DNA from 2 places in the Pseudomonas sp. GW821-FHT01D09 genome. Region 2 is predicted to be linked to the other one. Evidence: predicted binding sites of a transcription regulator. Region 2 holds the regulator's gene; the other holds the start of a gene.

Region 1 (5,668 bases), on a different contig from region 2:
GGTGACGTACACCCACCTTGGCCGTCACAGCCAAGCAATACTGCGCTTTTCCGAAAATGAAGCCCCCATACCCTATAGTGGTTAGCGTCATACTTCCTCCTCAAGGCCTACCACAAGCAGGCACAGGCCATGTCAGACCTTGAAGCGCGCCACTAAGCGATTCAGTTCAATCGCCAGGCCGGCCATCTCACCACAAGCGCTGGCGGTCTGACTGGCGCCCGCCGAGCTCTGGACTGATAGTTCGCGGATACTGGTCAGGTTTTGATCGGCCTCGCGGGCCACCTGTGCCTGCTCTTCCGAGGCGGTGGCGATCAACAGGTTGCGCTCGTTTATCTGGGTGATGGCCTCGGCGATCTGCTTAAGCGACAGGTCGGCGCTCTGCGCCACGGAGATTGAGCTGCTGGCCATCTGAGCACTGACGCTCATGGCACTCACTGCGTGGGTCGAATCGCTCTGAATCGCGCTGATCATCTGTTCGATTTCCTGGGTCGACTGCTGGGTGCGGTGGGCCAGGGCCCGCACTTCATCAGCAACCACCGCAAACCCACGACCTTGCTCGCCAGCGCGGGCGGCTTCAATGGCCGCGTTCAGCGCCAGCAGGTTGGTCTGCTCGGCAATCGCGCGAATGACCTCGACCACCTTGCTGATGTCCTGGGCCCTGCCGGACAAGGCCTTGACTTGATCCCCAGTACTCGCCACGTTGCTGGCCAGACTTTCGATGGCTTTGAGGGTCTGCGCCACGTTCTCGATACCCGAGTGGGTGAATGCCATGGACTCTCGCGAAGATTGGGCGGCGGCTTCGGCGTTGCGTGCCACCTCGTCCACCGCAGCGCTCATTTCGGTCACCGCGGTGGCGGCCTGATTGACTTCATCGTTCTGCCGCACCAGCCCACGGCTGGCGTCTTCGGTCACAGCGGTCATTTCTTCAGAGGCCGACGCCAGTTGGGTGGCAGAGTCGGCGATACTGGCGATGGTTTCCCGCAGGTTGCTCTGCATCTTCGCCAAGGCAGCCAGCAGGCGGCCGGCTTCATCGCGACCACTGACCCCAATCTCCCGGGACAGGTCGCTACCGGCAATGCGCTCGGCCACGGCCAGGGCATCGCTGATAGGCGAGGTAATGCTACGGGTCAACACCGTAGCCAGTACTACGGTGAGCATTACGGTCACCACCAGCAGGCCAATCACCAACGTTACGCCGTTGCTGTAGATCGAGGCGGCATCCAGGCCTGCACGCTTCGCACCCTCCTCGTTAAAGGCCGAGAGTTTGTCCATCTTTTCCTGCAGGGCGTTGGTCATCGGGCTGATGCGGGTATTGATCAGGCCAATGGCTGCGGCGTTGTCGCCACTTCGCAGCAACGGTTCCAGCTCATCCACTAGCTTGAAATACTGCTGCACATCGGTGGCCACCGCCTGGTAGAGCTCACGCTCTGCCGGCCCGGTAATCAAGGGGACGTAATTGCTGATGGTGCCCTGTAGCGTACTACGGTAGCCACCCAACGAAGCGATGCGCGTTTGGCGCACTTGCTCGTCGGTAGTCACAGTGATGCGGATGCTTTCAAGACGCAGGCGCAAGACACCTGCCTGCATCTTGCCGATCTCGCGGATGCTCGCCATCCAATTAGTTTCGACATCCTGCTCCGCGTCTCGAAGCTTGTCCATTTGCATCAAGGCGACAAGGCCCAGAGCAAAAACCACCAGGACAATGAGCGAGAAGAAGATGGCAGACCTTGGAGCAAGGTTTATAGTCCTGACGTTCATTTTTTATCTCTCTTAGAAAGGTCGGTACGTCACTGCTGTCATTCCAGGCTATCGACCAAGATGCCCGAAGCTGTAAGCAACCCAACAATTTGGTTAGCGCAGCCTCTAGCAAGGCATCGTCAATACCTGCCCTCTTCATCTGCAACACACTTGTTTACGCCTACGCTACTCAGCGCCCCACCACCTTGGGTCGGATACCGCCCGAAAATGGGCGCAGCCTCGGCAACGTGCATCAGTAAAGTTGAACAACGCCGCTGCCGCCTTGATTTTTTCTGACGTGAGAACCTGAAATCCACAAGCGGGACCAGCAAGCCTGAATAATTGATATCATTTAGATATCAATCTAGTTCAGGCACTGTCATAAAACCGTTCCGCTGGCGTGTTTTTTTTAGCCCCGCTCGATAGCAGGTGTGATGGACGACACCGTAGCGCTACACCCATCATCGCCTTACAGCCTTTATTTAAAGGCTCTCTATCGCTTTCTGATCCATACTCCTAAAATGTAACGTCATTTTTCATAAAACCGGTCGCCCCTGGTATTTTTCTATCTTTTAGCGAGTTCATCCGCGTGAAAATTCATCTCTCTCTTGTCAGCCTGTTCTTCGCATTCGCAGGCACTGTCGCCAACGCCAGCGAAACCACCCTGGCCCCACGGGACACCTCGCAACTGCACATCGCCTCGGGCAGCGCGATGCTGGTCGACCTGCAAACCAACAAGGTGATCTACGCCAGCAACCCCGACGTGGTGGTGCCGATTGCCTCCGTCACCAAGTTGATGACCGGTATGGTGGTGCTGGACGCCAAGCAGAATATGGATGAGTACATCTCCATCAACATCAGTGACACCCCGGAAATGAAAGGGGTGTTCTCGCGGGTCAAACTCAACAGTGAGATGCCGCGCAAGGAGATGTTGCTGATCACCCTGATGTCCTCGGAAAACCGTGCCGCCGCCAGCCTGGCCCACCATTATCCGGGCGGCTATGCGGCGTTTATTGCTGCGATGAACGCCAAGGCCAAGGCCCTGGGCATGACCAGCACCCGCTATGTCGAACCCACCGGCCTGTCGATCCATAACGTGTCCACCGCCCGTGACTTGAGCAAGCTGGTGCAGGCCGCACGCAAGTACCCAATGCTCACGCAATTGAGCACCACCAAGGAAAAAACCGTGTCGTTCCGCAAGCCCAGCTACACCCTGGGTTTTTCCAACACCGATCACCTGGTCAACCGGGCCAATTGGGATATCAAGCTGACCAAGACCGGTTTCACCAACCAGGCCGGCCACTGCCTGGTGCTGGTGACCAGCATGGGCAATCGCCCGGTGTCGTTGGTGATCCTCGATGCCTTCGGCAAGTTCACGCACTTTGCCGATGCCAGCCGCATTCGCAAGTGGATTGAAACCGGCAAGAGCGGCTCGGTGCCGGACGTGGCCCTGCAATACAAGGCTGACAAGAACCTCAAGGCCCGCCAGACCGGGGTCGCCCAGTCGCGCTAAGACACCACTGACCGGCACAAAAAACGGCGCTCTCGGGCGCCGTTTGCATTAGGGCTGCTTCGGCCTTTCGGCCATCACTTTGAGCGCCTGGGCCGCCGCTTGCTCCTGGCCGGCCTGGGCCGTTGCGTTGGCCGCCTGCTGCCAGCGCGCCGCATCCAGGTTGGCCGGCAACTGGCTTGGCCGCTGGACCAGCACCGCCCATTGCCCGGCGCTTTTCCAGGCGGACGCGAAGTCGCTGAACGCCACGGCGCGGCGCCGGTCCCTGGCCACTCGCAACACCACTGTACTGTTCTGCTGGTTAAAGCCCACCAGCACCGCATAGCGCGGTTCGGCCCAGAGCGTCGAGCCTTCGGTAATCCGCAACATCACCGGGTACCCCGCCGCCACCTGCGCCAACAGCGCGGTCAGCTTGGCATCCAGCGGATACACCAGCATCCCGTACTCCCGCGCCAGTGCCTGCATATTGCGCTCAAGGTCGGCTTCCCCGCCCGGCAGGCGCAATGGCTTATCCAGCAAGCCCGGTGTAATCACAATGCCTTGTTGCGACAGCATGCTGGCCAGGGCTGCCGGCCCCCCCTGGTAGGTGTCACCGCGAAACGCCGGCACGCCGTTGAGCTCTACCCGCTCGGGCAAGCCTTGGATTTTCGAGGATGTGGGGTGCCCTGCACACGCGGCCAATCCGAGGATGCACGCTGCCGCCAGCAAGGATTTTTTGAGGTTCGACCGTAAACGCAACTTCTTCACTCTCTTGATCATCTGCGGGCTGGGGCGTTGATCATAGGGCGCTCGCGGACGCGGGTATAGCCTTGGGCCGCAGTAAAAAACCCGGTATAGAGCAAACAAGTTGGACATACACGACCATTGGTCAATAGCACGCAGCCGCTTGGCGGTTAGACTGTCCATTGCAAAGACCGTATGTGCCCTGCACAGGGCAAAGGAGGCACTTATGAGCCTGACAACCACGATTTTCCTGCTGGTACTTGGCTGGCTGACCGTCGCCAGCGCCATGTTGTGGGGGGTGCTGCGTGTGACCCGCCGCCGCCATCCACCGCCCAAGGCCGCGACGCGCGCCAAGGCCCGCAAGCCGGTCGCGCATCACGCCTAAGCCACTCCAGGAGCCGGCAACCTGGCGCCTACCGATCTAGGCCGCAGGCTTACGGGCCACGGCCGCCGACGCCGCCACCATCGCCCGCAGCAGCACCGCGCAGCCCGCCGCCAGGTCATCCGGGGCGGCGTTTTCGATTTCGTTATGGCTGATCCCGCCGTCACAGGGCACGAATATCATGCCCGCCGGCCCCAGCTCGGCGACGAAAATGGCGTCGTGCCCGGCACCACTGACGATATCCATGTTCGACAACCCCAAGCCATTGGCCGCCTCGCGCACGGCATCGACACAGCCCTTGTCGAAATACAGCGGCGGGAAATCGGCGGTAGGCACCATCTCGAAGGTCAACCCGTGCTTGGCGCAGGTCTCGTCAATCACCTGGCGCACCTGGGCAATCATCGAATCCAGGCGTGCCGGCTCCAGGTGGCGAAAATCCAGGGTCATGCGCACTTCACCGGGGATCACATTGCGCGAGCCGGGGTAGGCTTGCAGGCACCCCACCGTGCCACAGGCATGGGGCTGATGGCCCAGTGCAGCGGCGTTGACCGCGGCAACCACCGCCGAGGCGCCCACCAGGGCGTCCTTGCGCAGGTGCATCGGGGTCGGGCCGGCATGGGCCTCGACGCCGCGCAGGGTCAGGTCGAACCATTTCTGGCCGAGGGCCCCCAGCACCACACCGATGGTTTTGCGTTCATCTTCAAGGATCGGACCTTGCTCGATATGCGCTTCAAAGTAAGCCCCGACCGGATGCCCACTGACCGGCCGGGTGCCCGCATAGCCAATCGCCTTCAGCGCAGCGCCCACCGTGACACCCTCGGCGTCGGTCTTGGCCAGGGTGTCTTCCAGGGTGAATTTCTCGGCGAACACCCCGGAGCCCATCATGCACGGCGGGAAGCGCGAGCCTTCCTCGTTGGTCCACACCACCACCTCCAGCGGCGCTTCGGTCTGCACGTTCAGATCATTAAGGGTGCGCAGCACTTCCACCCCCGCCAACACCCCGAAGCAGCCATCGAACTTGCCGCCCGTGGGCTGGGTATCGATATGGCTGCCGGTCATCACCGGCGGCAATGCCGGATTACGCCCCGGGCGACGGGCGAAGATATTGCCCACGCCATCGATGGTCACCGTGCACCCCGCCGCCTCGCACCACTGCACAAACAGATCGCGGGCCTGGCGATCCAGGTCAGTCAGGGCCAGGCGGCACACCCCGCCCTTGGGCGTCGCGCCAAGCTGGGCGAGGTCCATCAACGACTGCCACAGGCGGTCGCGGTTGATGTGCAGATGGGTGGATTGCAGAACGTCGATGGCAGCGT
Region 2 (14,274 bases):
ACGTAGCTTGGCGCACCCGGTACCGGCGCGATTTCGGTGTAGCGCAGTACTTCCTGCACGCGCATCACGTTAATGCCGTAGGACTCGTTGTCCAGTTTGAAGGTAACCCATTGCAGAATCGGATCATCCAAACCCTGTGCGGACGCTGACTTATTCATACCCCTGACCCCTTCAAATGCCGTTGAGAACGGCGTGTGTTCTTCTTGGGCAGCACCGTGGCGCTGCGTCTCACATCAAGTACGTGTGTTACCTGGCAGCTCTTTTACCGCGCCGCTGGCAATCAATTCAGCCAATTCGGCAACATCCAGCAGCGCGCACATATGTTCGATCACCGTGCCCGCCAGCCATGGTCGCTGGCCACGGTGGCTGCGCCATTTGATCTCGTTGGGGTCCAGGCGCAACGAACGGCTGACCTGATGCACCGCCAGCCCCCATTCGTAGCCCTGCACCGAAATCACGTATTGCAGGCCCTGGCGGAAATCATCGCGATAGCGGTCGGGCATCACCCAGCGCGCGGTGTCCAGTACCTTGAGGTTACCGGCCTGGCTCGGCAGGATCCCGAGGAACCACTCCGGCTGGCCGAACAATGGCGTCAATTCCTGGCCCTGCAGGGAGTAGATCGAGCCCAGGCACACCAAGGGCACCGCCAGGGTCAACCCGGCCACATCGAACAGCAGGCACTCGAACGACTCGGCAGCCCAGGACGGTCGACCATCGGTTTCTACCGGTGGCGGCGTGATGCTGGGCGGTCGATGCACCTCCGCTATCGGCGGCACCAGCACCAACGAGGCAGGCGCTTGCACGGCTAGGGCGGCAACCGGCACTACCAGCGCATCACGGGCCTGCTCTTCCAGGACCGCCCGTTGAAACTCATCCAGGCCAGCCTCGGCCTCGACCACAGGCACCGCCAACACCTCATCCAGTACCAGGATCGGCTCGGGCAGCACTTCCTCGGTCGCCTCCTGCAGCAATGCATCCAGGTAGGACTGCAGCGCCAGTTGCGGCCGGGTCTTGATATCGACAGGACGATTCATCTGTATGCCCACGCGCAAGCACCGTTAACCGTGTATTTAAAGGTTATCGGCGCGATGCCCCGCGGACTTGAATTTACATTCATTTCACGCCACCTGCGCCACAAGCTGCTGGGCCAGCAGGTGCTTGAGCAAGGCCCGGTACGCCAGCACGCCACGGCTTTTACCGTCGAATTGCGACGGTGCCAGGCCGGCGCGGCTGGCGTCACGCAGGCGCGTGTCCACCGGGATATAACCTTGCCAGATGGTCTCGGGGTAGGCATCGCGCAATACGCGCAAGGTGCCGAGGGAGGCCTGGGTACGGCGGTCGAACAGGGTCGGCACGATACTGAACGGCAACGCCTGCTTGCGCGAACGGTTGATCATGGCCAGGGTATTGACCATGCGCTCCAGGCCCTTGACCGCCAAGTGCTCGGTCTGCACCGGGATCACCAACTGCTGGCTGGCCGCCAGGGCATTGACCATCAGCACGCCCAGCAAGGGCGGGCTGTCGATGATCGCGTAGTCGAAGTCCTGCCACAGTTGCGCCAGGCTCTTGGCGATCACCAGGCCCAGGCCGCTCTGCCCCGGCGACTGGCGCTCCAGGGTGGCCAACGCGGTACTGGAGGGTAACAGCGAGATCTTGTCGTTGCTGGTGGGCAACAGCAGTTGCCCGGGCAAGCCGGTAGGGACGTTGCCCTTGTGCAGGAACAGGTCGAAGCAGCTGTGTTCCAGCACATCCGGGTCGTAGCCGAAATAGCTGGTCATCGAGCCGTGGGGATCCAGGTCGACAATGACCACGCGCTTGCCCGCCTCGGCCAGCAGGCCGGCTAAGGCGATGGAGGTGGTGGTCTTGCCGACCCCACCTTTTTGATTGGCAACTGCCCAGACTCTCATTCGGATTGTTCCTCCCGGCAGGCACTGGCTCGACCGAGAAATAGCACGAGGTTATAGAGCCGGTGACGGAGAATTGACGGCACTCCCACGTTCCGGCGGCGTTACGGGCGTCGGTGCAGTTTGTGTGCCAGCCCGCTTCATTGCTGCATCAGGTTGTGCATTGGCCGCGCCGGTGGCGGTCAGGCTGCGGCGCACATCAAGGTTGCGCGACACCACCAACACCACCCGCCGGTTGCGCGCGCGGCCTTCGGCCGTCGCATTATTGGCCACCGGCTGGAATTCACCATAGCCCACCGACGCCAGGCGTCCAGGGTTGACGCCCTGCATGGCCAGCATGCGCACGATGCTCGCCGAGCGCGCCGACGACAGCTCCCAGTTGGTGGGGAATTGCGCGGTATGGATCGGCTGGTCATCGGTAAAGCCTTCGACATGGATCGGGTTGTCGAAGGGTTTCAAAATCGCCGCCACCTTGTCGATGATGCTAAAGGCAATATCGCTGGGCAGCGCATCGGCGCTGGCGAACAACAGGCTGGAGTTGAGCTCGATCTCCACCCACAGCTCATTACCGCGAACGGTCATCTGGTTGGAGCTGATCAAGTCGCCAAATGCCGCGCTGATATCGTCGGCGATGCTCTTGAGCGGGTCGCTGCCACCACTGATGCCGGCATCGGTCTCGTCGCTGTCCTTGACCAGGGGTTTGGCCGGGGTCACGGTCTTGGGCCGCTCGTCGCCAATGGGAATCGGCTTGAGGGCCCGGTCCGAATCGGTAAATACGCCGACCAGGGCTTCGGAGATGACCTTGTACTTGCCTTCGTTGATCGAGGAAATGGAGTACATCACCACAAAAAAGGCGAACAGCAAGGTGATGAAGTCGGCATAGGACACCAGCCAGCGTTCATGGTTGACGTGTTCTTCAGGCTCGCGGCGACGACGGCTCACAGGCAATACCCCCCATCAATCCATGAAGCCCTGGAGCTTCAATTCGATGGAACGCGGGTTCTCACCCTCGGCAATCGACAGGATGCCTTCGAGCAGCATTTCCCGGTAGCGGGACTGGCGCATGGCAATGGATTTGAGCTTGCTGGCAATCGGCAGCAGCAACAGGTTGGCACTGGCCACGCCATAGATGGTGGCGACGAACGCCACGGCGATGCCGCTGCCCAGTTGCGATGGGTCGGCCAGGTTGCCCATCACGTGGATCAAGCCCATCACCGCACCGATGATGCCGATGGTCGGCGCGTAGCCGCCCATGCTTTCAAAGACTTTGGCCGCATTGATATCGCGGCTTTCCTGGGTATAGAAATCCACTTCAAGGATGCTGCGGATGGCTTCCGGCTCAGCGCCATCGACCAACAGTTGCAGGCCTTTGCGTGCATAGCTGTCGGGTTCGGCATCGGCCACGCCTTCCAGGCCCAGCAGGCCTTCCTTGCGCGCGGTGAGGCTCCAGTTGACCACGCGGTCGATGCCGCCGGCCAGGTCCACCCGCGGCGGAAAAACGATCCACACCAGGATCTGCATGGCCCGCTTGAACGAGCTCAGGGGCGACTGCAACAGCGCCGCGCCGACGGTGCCGCCGATGACAATCAGTGCCGCCGGGCCATTGGCCAGGGCACCCAGGTGGCCGCCTTCCAGGTAGTTGCCGCCAATAATGGCAACAAACGCCAGAAGAATCCCCACCAGGCTCAACACATCCATCAGTGACAGGCCTCCACCAGGTACTTGCCGATGTCATCCAGGCTGTAGACCGCGTCGGCCAGGTCGGCCTTGACGATGGCCATGGGCATGCCATAGATCACGCAGCTGGCTTCGTCCTGGGCCCAGATCGAGCTGCCGCCCTGCTTGAGCAGGCGCGCGCCTTCACGGCCGTCGGCGCCCATGCCGGTGAGGACCACCGCCAGAACTTTGTCGCCATAGGACTTGGCCGCCGAACCAAAGGTGATATCCACACACGGCTTGTAGTTCAGGCGCTCGTCACCCGGCAGGATTTTCACCGTGCCGCGACCATCGACCATCATCTGCTTGCCACCCGGGGCCAGCAACGCCAGGCCTGGGCGCAGGATGTCGCCGTCTTCGGCTTCCTTGACGCTGATGCGGCACAGCTTGTCCAGGCGCTCGGCAAAGGCCTTGGTGAACGCGGCGGGCATATGCTGGATCAACACGATGGGCGCCGGGAAGTTGGCCGGCAACTGGGTCAAGACCCGCTGCAAGGCCACCGGGCCGCCGGTGGAGGTGCCGATCGCCACCAGCTTGTAGGCCTTGCGCTTGGGCGCGGGCGACGTAGCACCCGGCGCCGCGGTACGGGCCGGGGCCACGGCAGGCCGGGCCACCGGAGCCGGCGCCGTACGCCCGAAAGGGCTGCTGGCCGCTGCCGGCGCGGCCACGGGGGCCGGCGCCGCCGGGGCGCGGAAGCTGCTGCGGTTGCTGCGCGAGATGCTGTGCACCTTCTCGCAGAGCATCTGCTTGACCTTTTCCGGGTTGCGCGAGATGTCTTCAAAATTCTTCGGCAAAAAGTCCACGGCGCCAGCGTCCAGCGCATCGAGGGTCACCCGGGCACCTTCGTGGGTCAGCGACGAGAACATCAAGACCGGGGTCGGGCAGCGTTGCATGATGTGGCGCACGGCCGTGATGCCATCCATCATCGGCATCTCGTAGTCCATGGTGATCACGTCTGGCTTCAATGCCAGGGCCTGATCAATCGCCTCTTTGCCGTTGGTGGCCGTACCGACCACCTGGATGTTGGAATCCGCTGAAAGAATTTCCGAGACGCGGCGGCGGAAAAAACCCGAATCGTCCACCACCAGAACCTTGACTACCATAACCACTCCGTTAGGCAGGGCGAGGGACAACCGCCCCGCCCAGCCAGAATCAAATACGCCGTGCGGCGTAACGCTTGAGCATGCTCGGCACATCGAGAATCAGCGCGATCCGACCGTCACCGGTAATGGTCGCACCCGACATGCCTGGCGTGCCCTGCAGCATCTTGCCCAAAGGCTTGATGACCACTTCTTCCTGGCCGACCAGTTGATCGACGACAAAGCCGATACGCTGGGTGCCCACGGAAAGGATCACCACATGGCCTTCGCGCTGTTCTTCATGAGCGGCAGACGCCACCAGCCAACGCTTGAGGTAGAACAAAGGCAGGGCCTTGTCCCGCACGATCACCACTTCCTGGCCGTCGACCACGTTGGTGCGCGACAGGTCGAGGTGGAAGATCTCGTTGACGTTGACCAGCGGGAAGGCAAACGCCTGGTTGCCCAGCATCACCATCAGGGTCGGCATGATCGCCAGGGTCAACGGCACCTTGATGACGATCTTCGAGCCCTGGCCCTTGGTCGAGTAGATATTGATCGAGCCGTTGAGCTGGCTGATCTTGGTCTTCACCACGTCCATGCCCACGCCACGGCCGGACACATCGGAAATCTCGGTCTTGGTCGAGAAGCCCGGGGCAAAAATCAGGTTGTAGCACTCGGTGTCGGTGAGGCGGTCGGCGGCGTCCTTGTCCATGACCCCGCGCTTGACCGCGATGCCGCGCAGGATATTGGAGTCCATGCCTTTGCCGTCATCGGTGATCGACAGCAGGATATGGTCGCCTTCCTGTTCGGCCGCCAGGATCACCTTGCCCAGGCGCGGCTTGCCGCTGGCTTCGCGCTCTTCGGGGGTTTCCACGCCGTGGTCGACCGCGTTGCGCACCAAGTGGACCAGCGGGTCGGCCAGGGCCTCGACAAGGTTTTTGTCGAGGTCGGTTTCTTCACCCACCAGTTCCAGGGCGATCTCTTTTTTCAACTGCCGGGCCAAGTCACGCACCAGGCGCGGGAAGCGCCCGAAGACTTTCTTGATCGGCTGCATGCGCGTCTTCATCACCGCGGTCTGCAAGTCGGCAGTCACCACGTCGAGGTTCGACACGGCTTTTTGCATGGTTTCGTCGCCACTGTTCAGGCCCAGGCGCACCAGACGGTTACGCACCAGCACCAGCTCGCCCACCATGTTCATGATGTCGTCCAGGCGCGCGGTATCGACCCGCACGGTGGTTTCGGCTTCACTGGCCGGGGCTTTGTCAGCAGGTGCCGGGGCACGGGCCGGTGCGGCGGGAGCCCGGGCAGCAGGCGCAGGGGCCGGCGCGGCGGCCTTGGAGGCAGCGGGGGCCGGCGTGGCCACGGCGGCAGTGGCTGCTGCGGCAGGTGCCACTTCAGAGAACTTGCCCTTGCCGTGCAACTCGTCCAGCAGGGATTCAAATTCGTGGTCGCTGATCAGGCCATCCGCCGCCGGCGCGGCAGGGGCAGGCGCCGCAGCAGGGGCAGCAGACGCGGCCGCCGCCGCAACAGCCGGCAAGGCATCGGCAGCAAACGAGCCTTTGCCATGCAACTGATCCAGCAGGGCTTCAAATTCGTCGTCGGTGATGTCGGTGCTGGCCGGTGGCGCAGGTTCCACAGGCGCCGGGGCTGGCGCCACGGCGTCCGGGGCGAATTGGCCCTTGCCGTGCAACTGGTCGAGCAATGACTCGAACTCGGCGTCGGTGATGTCTTCGGTGGTCGGCACCATGGGCGGCGTAGCCGCTGCCGGCACCGCTGCCGGCGCTTCTGCCTCGGCCTTGACGGCATTGAGGGAGTCCAGCAGCTGTTCAAATTCGCTGTCGGTGACGTCAGGCTCGGCAACCGGTTCGGGCGCCGCAACCACCACCGGGGCGGCGGTCAGGGCAGCCGGTTCTGCCAGGCGCGCCAGGGCGGCCAGCAGTTCCGGGGTGGCGGCAGTAATCGGTGCACGTTCGCGCACTTCATTGAACATGCCGTTGACCGCGTCCAGGGCTTCAAGGATCACGTCCATCAATTCCGAATCAACGTGCCGCTCACCCTTGCGCAGGATGTCGAACACGTTTTCGGCGATGTGGCAGCACTCCACCAGCTCATGGAGCTGGAGGAAGCCGGCGCCCCCTTTTACAGTGTGAAAACCGCGAAAAATTGCATTGAGCAGGTTCGCATCATCCGGTCGGCTTTCCAGCTCGACCAGTTGCTCGGACAACTGCTCTAGAATTTCGCCGGCCTCTACAAGGAAATCCTGAAGGATTTCTTCATCGGCGCCGAAGCTCATATTGCGTGCTCCTTAGAAGCCTAAACTGGACAGCAAATCGTCTACGTCATCTTGACCTGACATAACGTCTTCACGTTTATCGGCATGAATCTGCGGACCTTCACCCTTGGCGAGGTGTTTTTGTGGATCTTTTTCCGAGAGGATCGCTTCGCGGTCGTGTTCGATACCGGCAAAACGGTCGACCTGACCGGCCATCAGCACCAGTTTGAGCAGGTTGCTTTCCACTTCGGTGACCAGCAGGGTCACGCGCTTGATCACCTGGCCAGTGAGGTCCTGGTAATCCTGGGCCAGCAGAATGTCATTGAGGTTGCTGGAAACCGTGCGGTTTTCCTGCTCGCTGCGGGCCAAAAAGCCTTCAACCCGACGCGCCAGCTCGCGAAACTCTTCAGCACCCACTTCGCGCCGCATGAAACGGCCCCAGTCAGCGCTCAAGGCCTTGGCCTCGTTGGCCATGCCGTTCACCAGGGGCGTGGCGTTTTCCACCAGGTCCATGGTGCGATTGGCTGCCGCCTCAGTCAGCCTGACCACATAGGACAGGCGTTCGGTGGCATCGGTGATCTGCGAGATTTCCTCGGCCTGGGGCATGTGCGGGTCGATCTGGAAGTTGACAATCGCACTGTGCAACTCACGGGTGAGCTTGCCCACTTCCTGGTACAGGCCGCGATCGCGGGTCTGGTTGAGCTCATGGATCAACTGCACCGCGTCGCCGAACTGGCCTTTTTCAAGGCACTCGACCAACTGGTGAGCGTGTTTTTTCAGAGTCGACTCAAAGTCTCCCTGTGATGTTTCTTTATGCTCCATAGCTCCCCCGTGACGACATCAGCCGTGGATGCGTTCAAAGATCTTTTCGATCTTCTCTTTCAAGGCCAATGCAGTGAATGGCTTGACCACGTAACCGTTGACCCCAGCCTGGGCGGCTTCAATGATCTGTTCACGCTTGGCTTCGGCGGTCACCATCAACACCGGAAGGTTGCGCAGTTTTTCATCGGCGCGCACATGGCGCAGCAGATCGATACCGGTCATGCCAGGCATGTTCCAGTCGGTTACCAGAAAGTCGATGCTCCCGCTGTTGAGGATCGGAATCGCCGTAATGCCGTCATCCGCCTCGACCGTGTTAGTGAACCCAAGGTCACGCAACAGGTTTTTTATGATCCGCCGCATCGTTGAGAAGTCATCAACGATGAGGATTTTCATGTTCTTGTCCAATTCGACCTCCAAGCAGTCTTAAACGCGTCCAGCACCTGGGCGCGCCATATCATTCAACAGGCATTACACAAAAAGGACTGCTGGGGCACACCACGAGCCGTTTCCGCCCGGCTTGCGCCCTGACGGTTATCACCCACATTGTCCCCACACTGCCTGTCAGCGCGCTCGCCACTCTCCCAAACGCCCCCGCAAGCGGGCCGCGCATTGGCTATGAAGCTGGCTGACCCGCGATTCGCTGACCCCCAGGACCTCACCGATTTCCTTGAGGTTCAGCTCCTCATCGTAGTACAGCGCCAACACCAGCCGCTCACGCTCCGGCAAATTGGCAATCGCGTCCGCCAGGGCGCCCTGGAAGCGTTCATCTTCCAGGTCGCGGGAAGGCTCCTGGTAAGCGCTCGCGCCGTCCTCATGCAGCCCTTCATGCTCGCCGTCCTGTAGCAGGTCGTCGAAACTGAACAGGCGGCTGCCCAAGGTATCGTTCAAAATCCCGTAATAATCATCGAGACTCAATTGGAGTTCGGCCGCAACTTCGTGATCTTTAGCGTCGCGACCGGTTTTTGCTTCAATTGAGCGAATTGCGTCACTCACCATCCGGGTATTGCGGTGGACCGAACGCGGCGCCCAATCACCTTTACGCACTTCATCGAGCATCGCGCCACGGATACGGATACCCGCATACGTCTCGAAACTCGCACCCTTGCTCGCGTCGTACTTGGTCGACACTTCAAGCAGGCCGATCATGCCGGCCTGGATCAGGTCTTCGACCTGGACACTGGCGGGCAGGCGTGCCAGCAGGTGGTAGGCAATGCGCTTGACCAGGGGCGCATAGCGCTCGATCAATTCGCCCTGGCTGTCACGCGCCGATTTCTTGTAAAGGTTATAGCCGCTGGCTGTCATAGCACCGGTCCTGCACTCGTCTGATGCACCAATCGCTCGACGAAAAACTCCAGATGCCCCCGGGGATTGGCGGGCAGTGGCCAGGTATCGACCTTCTGAGCAATTGCCTTGAACGCCAACGCGCATTTCGAACGAGGGAACGCTTCATAGACTGCACGCTGCTTTTGCACAGCCTTGCGCACACACTCGTCATAGGGAACTGCACCGACGTATTGTAAGGCCACATCGAGGAAGCGATCTGTGACCTTGGTCAACTTGGCGAACAGGTTGCGCCCTTCCTGTGGGCTCTGGGCCATGTTGGCCAGCACGCGGAAGCGGTTCATGCCGTAGTCGCGGTTGAGCAGTTTGATTAGAGCATAGGCGTCGGTGATCGAGGTGGGTTCGTCGCAGACCACCAGCAACACTTCTTGCGCCGCGCGCACGAAGCTGACCACCGACTCGCCAATCCCGGCGGCGGTGTCGATCACCAGCACGTCGAGGTTGTCGCCGATATCGCTGAAGGCCTGGATCAGGCCGGCATGCTGCGCCGGGCTCAGGTGCACCATGCTCTGGGTGCCGGAGGCGGCCGGGACGATACGAATCCCCCCCGGCCCCTGCAACAGCACATCGCGCAGCTCACAGCGGCCCTCAATGACATCGGCCAGGGTATGTTTGGGCGTCAGTCCCAGCAGAACGTCAACGTTCGCCAGGCCCAGGTCGGCATCCAGCAGCATGACGCGGCGGCCAAGCTCTGCCAGAGCCAGGGACAAATTCACTGACACGTTAGTTTTCCCGACGCCACCTTTGCCGCCGGTCACCGCGATCACCTGTACGGGATGCATGCTGCCCATGTTCTTTCTTTACCTTGTCTTGCTTAGCCGCAGGCTACATAGGGTGGCCGCGGTAGCAGACCCTCGATGTAGGTACATTGCACTGTGTTGCATGTTGCCTTCAGCCGACCCGCTTGGCTGGGTTGTGATAGAGGTCGGCGAACATATCCGCCATCGCCTCTTCACTGGGTTCATCCTGCATTTGCACACTGACCGCACGGCTGACCAACTGATGACGGCGCGGCAGATGCAAGTCATCCGGGATCCGCGGCCCGTCGGTCAGGTAGGCGACCGGTAGTTCATGGCTGATAGCCAGGCTCAACACTTCGCCCAGGCTTGCCGTTTCATCCAGCTTAGTCAGGATGCAGCCGGCCAGCCCACAACGTTTGTAGCTATGGTACGCAGCCGTCAGCACCTGTTTTTGGCTGGTGGTTGCAAGTACCAGGTAATTCTTCGACCTGATCCCGCGCCCGGCCAGGCTTTCCAGTTGCATGCGCAGTGCCGGGTCGCTGGCTTGCAGGCCGGCGGTATCGATCAGCACCACGCGCTTGCGCAGCAGCGGGTCGAGGGCGTTGGCCAGGGACTGGCCCGGGTCGACATGGGTCACCGGCACATTGAGGATCCGGCCCAGGGTCTTGAGCTGCTCCTGGGCACCGATGCGGTAGCTGTCCATGCTCACCAGGGCAATGTTGTGGGCGCCGTACTTGAGCACATAACGGGCAGCCAGCTTGGCCAGGGTGGTGGTCTTGCCCATGCCGGCAGGGCCGACCATGGCAATCACGCCACCTTCTTCAAGGGGCTCGATTTCCGGGGTCTGGATCATCCGTGCCAGGTGGGCCAGCAGCATGCGCCAGGCCTGGCGGGGTTCTTCGATGCCGGTGGTCAGTTCCAGCAGGTCGCGCGACAACGGGCCGGACAGGCCGATGCGTTGCAGGCGACGCCAGAGGTTGGCCTGTTGCGGCTTGCTGCCCTGCAACTGGTTCCAGGCCAGCGAGCCCAACTGCACTTCCAGTAGTTCACGCAGGCCATTGAGTTCAAAACGCATCGAGTCGAACACGCGCTGGTCGACCGCAGCAGCCGGTGCTGGCGCGGCGGGACGTGGCGGCTCGACGAAGGTCGGTTCTACCAGTGGCTCGGCCGCGGTCAGCGGCAGGCCGGCAAACAATTGGCGGTTGGTGCTCGCATCGCTGTCGCCGCGCATGCTCAGCTCGGCCTGGGCCGAGACAATACGCGAGGCGGTCTTGCGCAACTCGTCTTCGAGTTCCATGTTCGGCACGCGCGGCGCCAAGGCCTGGGGTTTGTAATCCAGGGCAGCCGTCAGCTCGACACCGCCGGCAATGCGACGGTTACCGATAATCGCTGCGTCGGCGCCCAGCTCATCACGAACCAGCTTCATGGCCTGACGCATATCGGCGGCGAAAAAACGCTTTACTTGCATAACCCACTACCTCAGCCGTTGGGCCCTACTGTCGCGACGATAGTCACTTGCTTATTGTCAGGAATTTCCTGGTAAGCCAAAACGTGCAAATTCGGTACTGCCAGGCGTCCAAAGCGCGACAACATCGCGCGGACCGGGCCTGCCACCAGCAGAATCACCGGTTGGCCCTGCATTTCCTGGCGCTGTGCGGCGTCGATCAACGAACGCTGCAACTTTTCAGCCATGCTTGGCTCCAGCAGGACGCCCTCTTCCTGGCCCTGCCCGGCCTTCTGGATACTATTGAGCAATATTTGTTCCAACCTGGGTTCCAAGGTGATCACAGGCAGCTCGGAGTCAAGCCCTACAATGCTTTGGACGATGGCACGCGACAAACCGACGCGCACCGCCGCCACCAGCGCGGCAGTATCTTGACTCTTGGCGGCATTGTTGGCGATAGCCTCGGCAATGCTGCGAATGTCCCGTACCGGCACCTGTTCGGCCAGCAGCGCCTGCAGCACCTTGAGCAGCTGCGACAGCGACAACACCCCCGGCACCAGCTCTTCAGCCAGTTTAGGCGAGGCTTTGGCCAGCAATTGCATAAGTTGCTGGACTTCTTCGTGGCCAATCAGCTCGTGGGAATGCTTGTACAGAATCTGGTTGAGGTGCGTGGCGACCACGGTGCTGGCGTCAACCACGGTGTAGCCCAGGGACTGCGCCTGACTGCGCTGGCTGACTTCGATCCACACCGCGTCCAGGCCAAAAGCCGGATCTTTGGCGGTTATGCCGCTGAGGGTGCCGAATACCTGGCCGGGGTTGATCGCCAGTTCGCGGTCGGGGTAGATCTCGGCTTCGGCCAGGGTCACGCCCATCAGCGTCAGGCGGTAGGCGCTGGGGGCCAGGTCGAGGTTGTCGCGGATGTGGACGGTGGGCATCAAAAAACCCAGGTCCTGGGACAGTTTCTTGCGCACGCCCTTGATCCGCGCCAGCAACTGGCCGCCCTGGTTGCGATCCACCAGGGGGATCAGGCGGTAGCCGACTTCCAGGCCGATCATGTCGATGGGGGTCACGTCATCCCAGCCCAACTCCTTGGTTTCCTGGGCGCGGGCCGGCGACGGCAGCAAGTCCTGCTGGCGTTCCACCTCTTTCAAGGCCTGGACCTTGACCGCATTCTGCTTCTTCCAGAACAGGTACGCACCGCCGGCGGCCAGGGCGGCCATGGTCAGGAAGGAGAAGTGCGGCATGCCCGGCACAATGCCCATGATCGCCATGATGCCGGCGGCCACGGCCAGGGCCTTGGGCGAGGAAAACATCTGGCGGTTGATCTGCTTGCCCATGTCTTCGGAGCCGGACGCACGGGTCACCATGATCGCCGCCGCTGTCGATAACAACAGTGATGGCAATTGCGCCACCAAACCGTCACCGATGGTCAGCAAGGCGTACACCTTGCCGGCATCGCCAAAGGTCATGCCGTGCTGGAAAATACCCACCGCCATGCCGCCGATCAGGTTGATAAACAGGATCAGCAGGCCGGCGATGGCGTCGCCGCGCACAAATTTGCTGGCACCGTCCATGGAGCCGTAGAACTCGGCCTCCTGGGCCACTTCAGAGCGGCGGGCCTTGGCCTGGTTCTGGTCGATCAGGCCGGCGTTGAGGTCGGCGTCGATCGCCATTTGCTTGCCGGGCATGGCGTCGAGGGTAAAGCGTGCGCTCACCTCGGAAATCCGCCCGGCGCCCTTGGTCACCACCACGAAGTTGATGATCATCAGGATCGCAAACACCACGATACCGACCACGTAGTTACCGCCGATCACCACCTCGCCGAAAGCCTGGATCACCTTGCCGGCGGCGGCGTGACCGTCCTGGCCGTGCAGCATCACCACCCGCGTGGAGGCCACGTTCAGGGCCAGGCGCAGCAGCGTGGCAACCAGCAAAATGGTGGGGAAGACCGCAAAATCCAAAGGCCGCAGCGCGTACACACACACCAGCAGCACGACGATGGACAGGGCAATGTTGAAGGTGAAGAACACGTCCAGCAGGAACGGCGGCATCGGCAACATCATCATTGCCAGCATGACCAACAGCAACAACGGCACACCCAGGTTACCTCGCGAGAGGTCCGTCAGGGTGCCACGGGCTGTGTTGAGCATATTAGAGCGATCCACCGGTATTCCTCGTCACCTTGAAGCAAACTTTTGACGCCAAGAGGCGTCCTGAAGGCGGTATTGCAAGAAGCCTTCCAACTTTTGCTTCAGGGACGAGATCGTTCCCACGCGCTGCGTGGGAATGCCGCCAGGGGACGCTCCGCGTCCAGACCGTGCAGGGTGACGCAGAGCGTCACGGGATGCGTTCCCACGCGGGAGCGTGGGAACGATCATCGACCGTGCAGGGTGACGCAGAGCGTCACGGGATGCATTCCCACGCGGGAGCGTGGGAACGATCATCAGAGTAGCTGCACGTTTCCCGCCTGCTTGCCTTTTGCGCCGTCGATAACGTCATAGCTCACCCTTTGCCCCTCTTGCAGAGACCGGAATCCCCCGACCTGAATGGCTGAGTGATGAACGAACAGATCCTCTCCCCCATCGTCTTGTGTAATAAACCCATAGCCCTTTGCTTCGTTAAACCACTTCACCGTGCCCGTGGCCATTGTCTTTCTCCCGAAACTGCGCCTGTTTGCGGCCTATCAAACCGCGATGCACAGGTGCCGGATACTGTCAAAGTTGACAGGTCGGAAGAGAGTTGGACGAACGGTATGCGCCAGTACAGGCACCAACAGACTCAGGAATCGCGGCGCAGATCCGGCGGAATCGGCAAGTCCTTGAGCGGATCCGGGCGCTTGCCCTTGCCGGCACGGTATTGGCGGATCTGGTAGACATAGGCCAACACCTGCGCCACCGCCAGATACAGGCCGGCCGGGATCTCGTGATCGAGGTCCGTGGAGTAGAAGATCGAACGC

The links. The regulator FliA, encoded in region 2, starts transcription of late flagellar genes. The targets are predictions, from matches to a motif close to CTAAAGTTTNNNNNNNNNNNGCCGNTAA.
Region 1: AC07W7_RS12225 (methyl-accepting chemotaxis protein) is a predicted target of FliA. The motif match lies at 1,807-1,834, and genes of this name have one in related genera.

What each region holds. Positions count from the first base shown of each region.
Region 1 is NZ_JBWKWY010000010.1:59,116-64,783, reverse strand. Features, by position in the region: gene AC07W7_RS12225 (methyl-accepting chemotaxis protein) at 133-1,758, opposite strand; gene pbpG (D-alanyl-D-alanine endopeptidase) at 2,327-3,250, shown strand; gene AC07W7_RS12215 (hypothetical protein) at 3,299-3,985, opposite strand; gene AC07W7_RS12210 (hypothetical protein) at 4,197-4,355, shown strand; gene AC07W7_RS12205 (Zn-dependent hydrolase) at 4,392-5,668, opposite strand, start outside.
Region 2 is NZ_JBWKWY010000019.1:89,521-103,794, forward strand. Features, by position in the region: gene AC07W7_RS17630 (chemotaxis protein CheW) at 1-158, opposite strand, end outside; gene AC07W7_RS17635 (CheW domain-containing protein) at 234-1,034, opposite strand; gene AC07W7_RS17640 (ParA family protein) at 1,119-1,907, opposite strand; gene motD (flagellar motor protein MotD) at 1,959-2,846, opposite strand; gene AC07W7_RS17650 (flagellar motor protein) at 2,862-3,602, opposite strand; gene AC07W7_RS17655 (protein-glutamate methylesterase/protein-glutamine glutaminase) at 3,602-4,723, opposite strand; gene AC07W7_RS17660 (chemotaxis protein CheA) at 4,773-6,992, opposite strand; gene AC07W7_RS17665 (protein phosphatase CheZ) at 7,005-7,793, opposite strand; gene AC07W7_RS17670 (chemotaxis response regulator CheY) at 7,812-8,186, opposite strand; gene fliA (RNA polymerase sigma factor FliA) at 8,355-9,095, opposite strand; gene fleN (flagellar synthesis regulator FleN) at 9,092-9,925, opposite strand; gene flhF (flagellar biosynthesis GTPase FlhF) at 10,026-11,342, opposite strand; gene flhA (flagellar biosynthesis protein FlhA) at 11,354-13,468, opposite strand; gene AC07W7_RS17695 (cold-shock protein) at 13,762-13,965, opposite strand; gene flhB (flagellar biosynthesis protein FlhB) at 14,097-14,274, opposite strand, start outside.